3 regions of the Neorhizobium phenanthreniclasticum genome follow, and region 1 is predicted to be linked to each of the others. Evidence: predicted binding sites of a transcription regulator. Region 1 holds the regulator's gene; each other region holds the start of a gene.
The links. Region 1 encodes PhoB, which activates phosphate uptake and scavenging genes when phosphate is short. Its sites were predicted from a motif close to TGTCATNNANCTGTCAT; they were not measured.

Region 1 (3,274 bases):
ATCCGATCGCCACCGCCAAGGTCGAGGAGCTGATCCACGAACTGCGCGAAAACTTCACGATCGTCATCGTGACGCACTCGATGCAGCAGGCGGCCCGCGTATCGCAACGCACTGCCATGTTCCATCTCGGAAACCTGGTTGAGGAGAACGATACCGACAAGATGTTCACCAATCCGGATGACCAGCGTACGCAGGACTACATCATGGGCCGCTTCGGCTGATCGCCGGTTGCGGGCCCTTTCTGACAATCTGAGGATAAGACCATGTCTTCGACACATATCCTGTCTGCCTATGACGACGAACTGAAATATCTGAGCCGCCGGATTTCGGAGATGGGCGGGCTTGCGGAGCAGATGTGCGCGGATGCAGTGCGGGCACTGGTCAATTCCGATGCCGCCCTTGCCCAGAAGGTGATCTCCGACGACGTGATCCTCGACCATGCCGAGCGCGATATCGGCGACAAGGCGATCGTGACGATCGCCCGCCGCCAGCCGGTTGCGGGCGACCTGCGCGACATCGTCGGATCGCTGCGCATCGCCTCCGATCTGGAGCGGGTCGGCGACCTCGGCAAGAACACTGCCAAGCGGGTGATCGCGGTGCAGGGCACCGGTGTGCCGCGCAAGCTCGCGCGCGGCATCGAGCACCTGTCGGACCTGGCGCTGACGCAGCTGAAGGAAGTGCTGGACGTCTATTCTAGCCGTTCGGCCGAGAAGGCGGAGGCGATCCGCATCCGCGACGAGGAAATCGACGCGATGTACACGTCCCTGTTCCGCGAGCTTTTGACCTACATGATGGAAGATCCGCGCAACATCACCACCTGCACGCATCTTCTGTTCTGTGCCAAGAACATCGAGCGTATCGGCGACCACGCCACCAACATCGCCGAGACGATCTACTACATGACGACCGGCGCCCAGCCGGAAGGCGAGCGTCCGAAGGACGATACGTCGAACACGCTCGGCGCGATCACGGAATAATGGCGCCGAATGACGATGGAATGGTGACGGAGCTAAGACGGAATGCAGCCGAAGATCGCGGTCGTGGAGGATGAGGAGGCGCTGAGCGTGCTTCTTCGCTACAACCTTGAAGCGGAAGGTTATGAGGTGGAGACGATTCTGCGCGGGGATGAAGCCGAGATCAGGCTTCAGGAACGCACGCCGGATCTTCTGATCCTCGACTGGATGTTGCCCGGTGTTTCCGGCATCGAACTCTGCCGGCGGCTGAGGATGCGGCCGGAGACGGAGCGACTGCCGATCATCATGCTGACGGCGCGCGGCGAGGAGAGCGAACGGGTCCGCGGGCTTGCGACCGGCGCCGATGACTATGTCGTAAAGCCGTTCTCGACGCCGGAACTGATGGCGCGAGTGAAGGCGATGCTGCGGCGCGCGCGTCCGGAAGTGCTGTCGAGCGTCCTGCGCTGCGGCGACATCGAGCTGGACCGGGAGACGCACAGGGTGCATCGCAAGAGCCGCGAAGTGCGGCTCGGCCCGACGGAGTTCCGGCTTCTGGAATTCCTGATGGCCGCGCCCGGCCGGGTCTTCTCGCGCTCGCAGCTTCTCGACGGGGTGTGGGGCCACGACATCTATGTGGACGAGCGCACCGTCGACGTGCATGTCGGACGCCTCAGGAAGGCGCTCAACTTCTCCAACATGCAGGATGTCATCCGCACCGTCCGCGGCGCCGGATACTCGATGGAAGGACACTAGGGAGAGCACCGCGATGGGAGCGCGAGTTGTCGTGGTGATCGATGGCGATGAAACGCTGCGCGAAGTGCTGCGGTTCTCCCTTGTCGATGAAGGTTTCGACGTGACGCTGCTTTCGGCGGGCTCCGAGCTGATGGAGCGGTTGGTTTCGAGCCTTCCCGATGTACTGGTGCTGAGTTCGTCCCTTCCGGGGCTGAATGGCATCGAGATCTGCCGAAGACTTCGTACCGAACCAGCAACGATGCGGGTGCCCGTGGTCCTGCTTGTTCCGGCGGAAAGCGAGAGCGACAGGCTGACGGGTCTCGCTGCCGGCGCGGATGACTGCCTCGTAGAGCCATTCCCCTCCGTCGAGCTTGCCATAAGGGTGAAGAACCTTCTTCGCCGCATGCATCCGAATCTTCTGAGCCATATGATCAGGGTCGGAGACCTGACCCTCGACCGCGAAGCACACAGGGTCCACAGGCAGAAGAAGGAAGTCAGGCTCGGCCCCACCGAGTTCCGGCTTCTCGAGTTCCTGATGCGGTATCCGGGACGGGTCTATTCGCGGACGGAGCTGAAAAGGTCGCTCTGGGGTGATGGTGCAACCGTGGACGAGCGCGCCGTCGACGTGCACATCGGTCGCCTCCGGAAGGGCATCAGCCTGGGCAAGGCTGACCAGGTGATCCGGACCGTCCGCGGAGCGGGCTACGCCCTCGGCGACGTCTGAATTTTCTCGCGATCGTTGGAAGGCCTATGCTGCTTTTCTTTAGGGCTTCGCCGAGGGGCCTGCATCTCCTGTTTGTCGTGTCTTGTCAGGCCTGCGAACCACCGAAAGGTCCAGCTGCTGGTCTTGTTGCTCTGTAGCGGGCGAAGGCGATCGCTCCGAACAGGCCGACGGCCGCCGCGCCTCCCAGAATGCTGATCGATACTGCCTGGCCGACCCCCCAAGTTCCCAGCATGACAGCGAACGCAAAGGGGGCAAGTGCTGAGGAAAACTGGCGTGCGGCGGTCACCCAGCCGAGCCGTGCGCCATAACCGTGCCTTCCGAAAAGCTCCAGTGGAAGCGTTCCCCCGACGATGCTTGCGAGCCCCGATCCCAGACCGAACAGGATCGCGAATGCGATGAGACCGGGGAGCCACGGACTTGTCGCCATCAGGACGATAAGGGCGACGGCGAGCAATCCCGCGGAGATCACGGCGAGCACCGTCTGTGACAAGCGCCCTCCGAAGATCATGTTCAGGAGGCGGCTGGCGACCTGCGAGGGACCGAAGAGGGTGGAGACCATGAGGCCTGCCGTGCCAAGCCCAAGTGCTGTCAGCAGCGGAACCATGTGGACCAGCACGGAGGCCAGCACGAATCCTTCCAGGGCAAAGCCCGCAAGCATCAGAATAAAGACGCCACTGAACGCGGGGCCGGCTTCAGGCTGAACGGCCATCGCTCCGGATTGATTTACTGATGCCCGTGGTTCGGGCACGTCGCGGGGCAGTCTCCCGACCCACCAATGGATCGGAAGGCACACGGCGATATTCAGGATCGCGAAGACGAGGTAGATCTCACGCCAGCCGAGATAGTCATGCAGTGTTGCCGTGAG
Region 2 (3,274 bases), on a different contig from region 1:
CCGCGACGGCGGAGCCGGAGGACGAACCGCCCGGAATGCGCGGCACATCCTTTCCATGCGGATTGCGAGGAGTGCCGTAATGCGGGTTGATGCCGATGCCGGAAAAGGCGAACTCGCTCATGTTGGTGCGGCCGACCGCCACCATGCCCGCCTGTTTCAGAAGGTCGACGATCGCGGCATCCTTCCTGGCAGGTTCGGCCTTCTTCAGCACCTTGGAGCCTGCGGTGGTCGGCAGTCCTTCGACGTCGAAAAGGTCCTTCCAGGCGATCGGAATACCATCGAGCAGGCCAAGCGAGCGGCCGTCCTTCAGGCGCTTCGAGGACGCCTCGGCCTCTGCCAGCGCCCGGTCCTTCAGCAGGGAGATGAAGACCGCCTTGTCCGGGTAGGCCTCGATGCCCGCAAGCACTGCTTCGGTCACCGCGACGGGGTCGACCGTTCCAGTCTGGATCAGCGCGGAAAGCTCGGCGATCGACATGGCTCCATACGGTTTCGTCACGGCACGCATTCTCCCCATTCAGTGATTGGCGATTGAAATGTGTAACGAATATTCTGGCGATGGGTAGAATATTTATCGGCCGGGCCGGTTGGGAACTTCGGATCGACTTCTGAATTGAGACAATCCGCCACTGCTTCAAACCGGGAAGGATCACTCATGAGAACCATCGTCGCCATCGCCGGCCTTGTGCTTGCGCTCGCCGGCTGTACCGTTGATAGCGTCGGCAGGCCTAGTCCAGCTCTCGAAATCGGACCGGGGATCGAGCCCATTCCGGGCAGCATCACCTATGGCGGTCAGCCGCGCACCCGGCTCACCAAGTCTCCGATCGGCAGCGTCGTGAGCCATCAGTTCCGAAACGAGTTCGGCCAGCGGGTCGAGGAGCGATATATCCTGCAGCCGGATCGAAGCCTGAAACTGGTCAGCCGGCGCGTCTATCGCGAGCCGTTCTGGGACGATTGAGACGTTCAACCTACGAGCCCGGCCCAGGCGCGTTCCGTGGCGGGGGCCTCGTCGGTGGTGATCTGGTCCGGCTTCAGCGCCATCAGGGCGGCGAAATCGCGCGCTTCTCCCTCGTCGAACCCCGCATCCGGGTTCCTGAGGTTGAAGGTCCAGGCGTCGACCAGCTTGCCGGCATCGTGGCAGAGGCCGATCATGTCCAGACCGGCTTTGGCGGCGTCGAGCAGGATCGGCCAGTAGAGATAGACCGTGTCCGGTTCGGTTGGGCCATGAATGTCGGCGAGCAGGTCCTTCTCGACGGCGCTCCAGCCGCCGGCCTTGTAAATGTCGCCAAACTTGTCGCTGGGATCGATGCCGCGTTTCAAATCCGGCAGCCTTTGCTTGACCGCGAGTATCAGGTCGAGGTCATGAGCGCTGATGATGATCGATGAGCCGGCATCGGCAAAATAATGCACAAGATGGTCCATCCCACGCGGACCGATGGCGGCAAGCTCGTCTTTCATGTCGAACTGAAGAAGAGCGTCTGGATGAGCGGTCTGAAGCATCGATGCCAGATCTTCGCTGAGGATAGGCGGATGGCCGCCGCTCTTGAGGTGAAGTCGGCGGATGGCATCCGCGGAGGCCTCGCGGATGAGGCCGCCGCCATCGGTTTCCCCTTCGAGCTCCGCGTCGTGCAGGACGACGAAGCCGCCATCGGTGCGTATGCGCAGATCGAGTTCGGTTGAGGCACCCAATCGGAACCCCTCGGCCATTATCTCGGCGGAAAACAGGGGATCTGTCAGGCTGCGGCGCAGCCGGTGCCATTTGAGCCGCGTGAAGTGGCCGCGATACGTGATGCCGAGGCCTGGAAATTCGGATGTCATGGGATTCCGTCGAGAGCAGCAGGACGATTCGGTTGCCCTCAGACTATGCATTTCGCTTCTCCTGCCATAGACCTGTCACAGAAGTTTCATGGTTCGACATGGCAGTTCGCATGCGGGGCGAATTGACGCGTATCAAGAGAAGACCTTGCTTGAACGGTATTGCCGAGCCAGAGATGAACCACAGATTGTGTCCTGTCACGAAAGGCAGATGTCATGGCATATGACGCCGATTGGCCCCCGCTTTCTCCCTCCAGCACCGGTATGCGTGGCCGGTGCCCGCGTTGCGGCCAGGGACATCTTTTCAACGGCTTCCTGACGCTCAGGCCCAATTGCGAGGTCTGCGGCCTCGACTATTCCTTTGCCGACCCGGCGGATGGTCCGGCCTTCTTCGTCGTCTGTTTCGGCAGCGTGCCCAGCATCGCGTTGGCCGTGTGGCTTGAAGTCTCCTACCAGCCGCCATTCTGGGTGCATCTCCTGATCTCTCTGCCGGTGCTGCTCATCACCTGCCTCTTGCCACTCCGGCCGCTCAAAGGGTGGCTGATCGCGAGCCAGTATTTCTACAAGGCCGAGCAGGGCAAACTGGACCGAGGTTCCGGCAGTCCGCAGGCGGATGATACGCAGCACAAAAGCTAAGCCTCCGGCGCCGTCAATGTTCCAGGGAGCGTTCAGCTCCCGCATCGCCGCGGTCTCGGCGCCTTCTTCCTTTTCCGTGTTTGCGGTCGGGAACATCCGCCTTTGCAGCGAGTTGGAAAAGCAACTTCCCAACCGAAAAGGAGGACGCTTCCCATGGCCCGGTACCCGACGCCGCCCTTTCCCGAACAGCAGCAACCGATGCCCGGCTTTACGAACCGGATGGATCCGGTGCCGGATCATGGCGAGCTTTCCTACCGAGGGTCGGGGCGGCTTGCCGGCAAACGCGCCGTCATTACCGGCGGCGACAGCGGCATCGGCCGGGCGGTCGCGATCGCCTATGCGCGCGAGGGGGCCGATCTTCTGATTTCATATCTCGATGAGGACGAGGATGCCGAAGACACCAAGCGTCTTGTTGAAGAAGCAGGACGCAAGGCTGTGCTCATGCCGGGCGACATCAAGGCCTCCTCCCATTGCCGAGCGATCATCGACAAGGCGGTGGGGGAATTCGGCGGTATCGACATCCTCGTCAACAATGCGGCGCATCAGGCGAGCTTCTCCTCGATCGAAGATATCAGCGACGAAGAATGGGAGCTCACCTTCAAGGTCAACATTCACGCGATGTTCTATCTCTCCAAGGCCGCCGTACCGCATATGAAGCCAGGCAGCACCATCATCAATACCGCGTCGATCAATTCGGACAATCCGAACCCGGGCCTGCTTGCCTACGCGACCACCAAGGGCGCGATCCAGAATTTTACGGCAGGGCTGGCGCAGCTTCTCGCCGAAAAGGGCATCCGGGTGAATGCCGTGGCGCCTGGCCCGATAT
Region 3 (3,274 bases), on a different contig from region 1:
TGGCGGCAAAGTCCGGTGAAAGAGTGATCGCCGCCGAGCTCGGCTGAGCGTTGCCGCTCGAAATGGAGATGATGTCGGTGACATCGGTGATTTCGGTAAAATCGAAATATTCGGCCACCGTTCCGGCGACTTCCACATAGTCGCCGACGGTCACGCTCGGAGTTCCCCCGGTAAAGACGAAGATGCCTTCCGAAGTAGTGCTGTCCCCATCGGCATCGCCGTCTTCCTCCTGAAGGTAGAAGCCGTCTGCAACCGTGTAAGTCACGATTGCAGAAACGAGCACATATTCGCCGACGAGGAAGCTGGCAGTACCGCTGCCCTGAACCTCGGAAATGAGATAGGCGGTCGGCTCACCGCCACCGCCGGGATCACTTTCATTGGCGGCACCTGGGGTCTGGTCCTGGGGACCGACCCAATCGGCCGGACCGTCACCGGTCCGCTGCAGCGACAGGCCTGCAGTCTCGTTGCCCGCCTCCGCCACACCGATATCGGTCGAGGTCGTGCCCGCAGCCGCTCCGTTCGACGCCGTAAAGCTGCCTTCATAAGACAGGAATTCGATCAGCGTTCCGTTATCGGAGAGCGCCACGCCGTCCGGCGCGCCGTTCTGGACGCCGTTGGCCGGCAACTCCCATACGTAATAGTCGTATTCGCCGTCCGAGGTCATCGAAAGGCTGGAAACGTCCGCCGAACCATAGGTGGAGCCGCCATTTCCGTTATAGAGTTCGACCAAGAGTCCGGAGACATCGGCGCCGACAGCGACGCGGATCTCGATGAATTCGCCCGTATCGGTGCCGGCATTGTCGTAGTGGATTTCGTTTATGCGCGGTGCGACGGGAGCGGCTTCATCCGCCCCGTTGATAGTAATCGTAACGTCCTGTTCGGTCCCGTCCGTACTCACGACTGGGAAACTGTCGGTGAGGCTCTCACCATCGCCGAGCGCATCGACATCTGCATTGTCGTTGTCGAGCGTATAGGTCCAGTTGCCTTCTTCGTCGATGCTGTAGGTACCGTAGCCCATAACGCTCGACTGGTCGCCCGCAGCTCGGAAGCGATCGTCATTATCGACGTCGTCGGCGACGAGCCGGCCGGTCGCGGCCGGCGTTCCCGATCCGGCACCACCAGCCTCGGTTACCAACCCGCTAGCATCTCCGGTAATGACAGCGGCATCATTCGCACCGGTGATCGTCACTTCCACGGTTGCAGTGCCGGTGCCGCCCCTGCCGTCGTCAACCGTATAGGTGAAGCTGTCGACGGCGGTTTCGCCTTCGTTCAGGTGCTGGAAAATACTGCCTGGATCGTAGGAGACGACACCGCTCGCAAGCGAGACGGATGCGCCGGCCGTGCTTGTCCCCGAAACGGCAGTGACCGAGATCTGGTCTCCATCGAAGTCCCGGTCGTTCGCAGTCAGGTCGCGCGCACTGATCGCAAGTGCGCCGTCCTCATCCGTCGACACTGCATCGTCGCCGGCAAGCACGGCATTGTTGCGGCCATCGAGATAGAGCGTATAGCTGCTCGCGGTAAAGCGGATGGCTTCGATATCGTTGAGGATATCCTGATCACCATCGGCGTCGGTCATCGTAAAGAAGATGTCGGACAGGCGTGTGATCTGCGGCAGGCGATAATCGGATATGCTTCCCGAATAGATCGCAGTGTCGAAACCCCGCCCGCCGGAGATCAGATCGCTGCCGTCGCCGCCCTCGATCTGATCATTTCCGTCCCCCGCAATGACTAAGTCATTCCCCGCGCCTGCCTCGATGCGGTCATCACCGCCAAGACCGGTGATGATGTCGTTACCTGGGCTACCCTCGATATGATCGGCCAGGCGGGTCCCAAAATAGAGCCGTGGGAGGGAAAAGAAGAAGGACATCTATGCAACCCCTTGTTGGAGGACGATGGATGGCTTGACATAGCAGCCGACTACGACAGTCGCTTGACATATGCTAATTAGCAAGGACGGGCAGGTCCTACGTGCCGATCGTCTATGCTTAGCGACGTCTTCGGCTTAGTCCTCCCGAAACGCCCGATTGAAGCTGTCAACGATCGGTCTCGTCAGATACTCGAAAAAGGTGCGCTCGCTCGTCTTGATGTAGGTTTCCACCGGCATGCCGGGATAGATCTGCTCCATCTTGATTTCCGGCGGCAGCGCATCGGTCATGCGCAACCGCGCGGTGTAGTAGGGCTGGTCATTGTTGTTCTGATCGACCAGCCGGTCAGCCGAGAGGTAGAACACGGTCGCATCAACGGTCGGCGTCGTGCGTGTATTGAGCGCGCTGAAGCGCAACCGCGCCTCTTGCCCCACCTTGATGACGTCCACATCCTGCGGGGAAACGCGTGCTTCAATCATCAGGCTGGATGCGGTTGGAAGAAGTTCGAGCAGGGTGTCGCCCGGACGGACAACACTCCCGCGGCTGTTAAATGCCATTTCAACGATGATCCCGTCGCTCGGCGACCGGATCACGATCCGGTCTAGAATGGCCTTGGCCGCACGTCGCTGCTCATCGGCGTCAGCAATTTGGACGCGCACCTCGTTGAGCTCGGAGATTGCCGTCTCGACGCGCTGCGTCTTCAGCCTGGCTATTTGTTCCTCGGCTTCGGCGATTTGTGTGCGCGATGTCAGAATGGACGCCTTCGTCTGGCCAAGCTCGCCCAGAAGGTCGGCCTCGCTTCGCAGCAGAGCCGTATACTCGGACCGATCCGTCAGGCCTTTGTCCAGCAGCCCCTTCTTCCGTTCTGCTTCCTCCTGGACGACCTCGATCTGCCGTTCCACTGCGATCTGCTGAGCTGCCATTCCTTCGATCTGATCATTCAGCGCATTGATACGTTGCTGCAGGATGGCAGCTTCCTGACGGTGGCGTGCCAGGCGTGCCGTGAATTCGGCCGACTGCTCGGCAAGGACGTCGCTTTCGCCTCCCGGCCCGGTCGTTCTTTCGAGACTTTCCGGAAAGACAAGCTGATCGACGCCATCCCGCTCGGCCGTAAGCCGCGTGGCGCGTGCCGAAAGGGCAACGAGTTGCTTCTGGATTCGATTGTACTGGACGAGAGCACTGGTTCCATCGAGTTCGAAGAGCGGTTGCCCGGCTTTGACGCGGGCGCCTTCCTGAACGAGAATCTTGTCGACGATACCACCTTCCAGATGCTGAACACGCTGGTTTTGCCCGGCAGCAGCAACGACACCCGGCGCAACGGCGGCGCCGGCCAGCGGAGCAAGCGATGCCCAGGCGCCAAAACCAAAGATGAAAAGAAAGGTCGCGCCAAGCCCGACAGCCGCGACCCG

Region 2: the regulator PhoB is predicted to act here: its motif matches at 1,889-1,905, upstream of ABK249_RS05350 (glycerophosphodiester phosphodiesterase).
Region 3: the regulator PhoB is predicted to act here: its motif matches at 1,920-1,936, upstream of ABK249_RS13405 (ExeM/NucH family extracellular endonuclease).

Annotation. Positions count from the first base shown of each region.
Region 1 covers NZ_JBEAAL010000009.1:34,464-37,737, reverse strand. The annotation lists gene pstB (phosphate ABC transporter ATP-binding protein PstB) at 1-221, shown strand, start outside; gene phoU (phosphate signaling complex protein PhoU) at 264-977, shown strand; gene phoB (phosphate regulon transcriptional regulator PhoB) at 1,020-1,706, shown strand; gene ABK249_RS14405 (winged helix-turn-helix domain-containing protein) at 1,720-2,409, shown strand; gene arsK (arsenite efflux MFS transporter ArsK) at 2,495-3,274, opposite strand, start outside.
Region 2 covers NZ_JBEAAL010000002.1:248,847-252,120, reverse strand. The annotation lists gene ABK249_RS05360 (amidase) at 1-496, opposite strand, end outside; gene ABK249_RS05355 (membrane protein) at 653-955, shown strand; gene ABK249_RS05350 (glycerophosphodiester phosphodiesterase) at 961-1,815, opposite strand; gene ABK249_RS05345 (DUF983 domain-containing protein) at 2,029-2,448, shown strand; gene ABK249_RS05340 (SDR family oxidoreductase) at 2,602-3,274, shown strand, end outside.
Region 3 covers NZ_JBEAAL010000008.1:78,974-82,247, forward strand. The annotation lists gene ABK249_RS13405 (ExeM/NucH family extracellular endonuclease) at 1-1,867, opposite strand, end outside; gene ABK249_RS13410 (HlyD family type I secretion periplasmic adaptor subunit) at 2,003-3,274, opposite strand, start outside.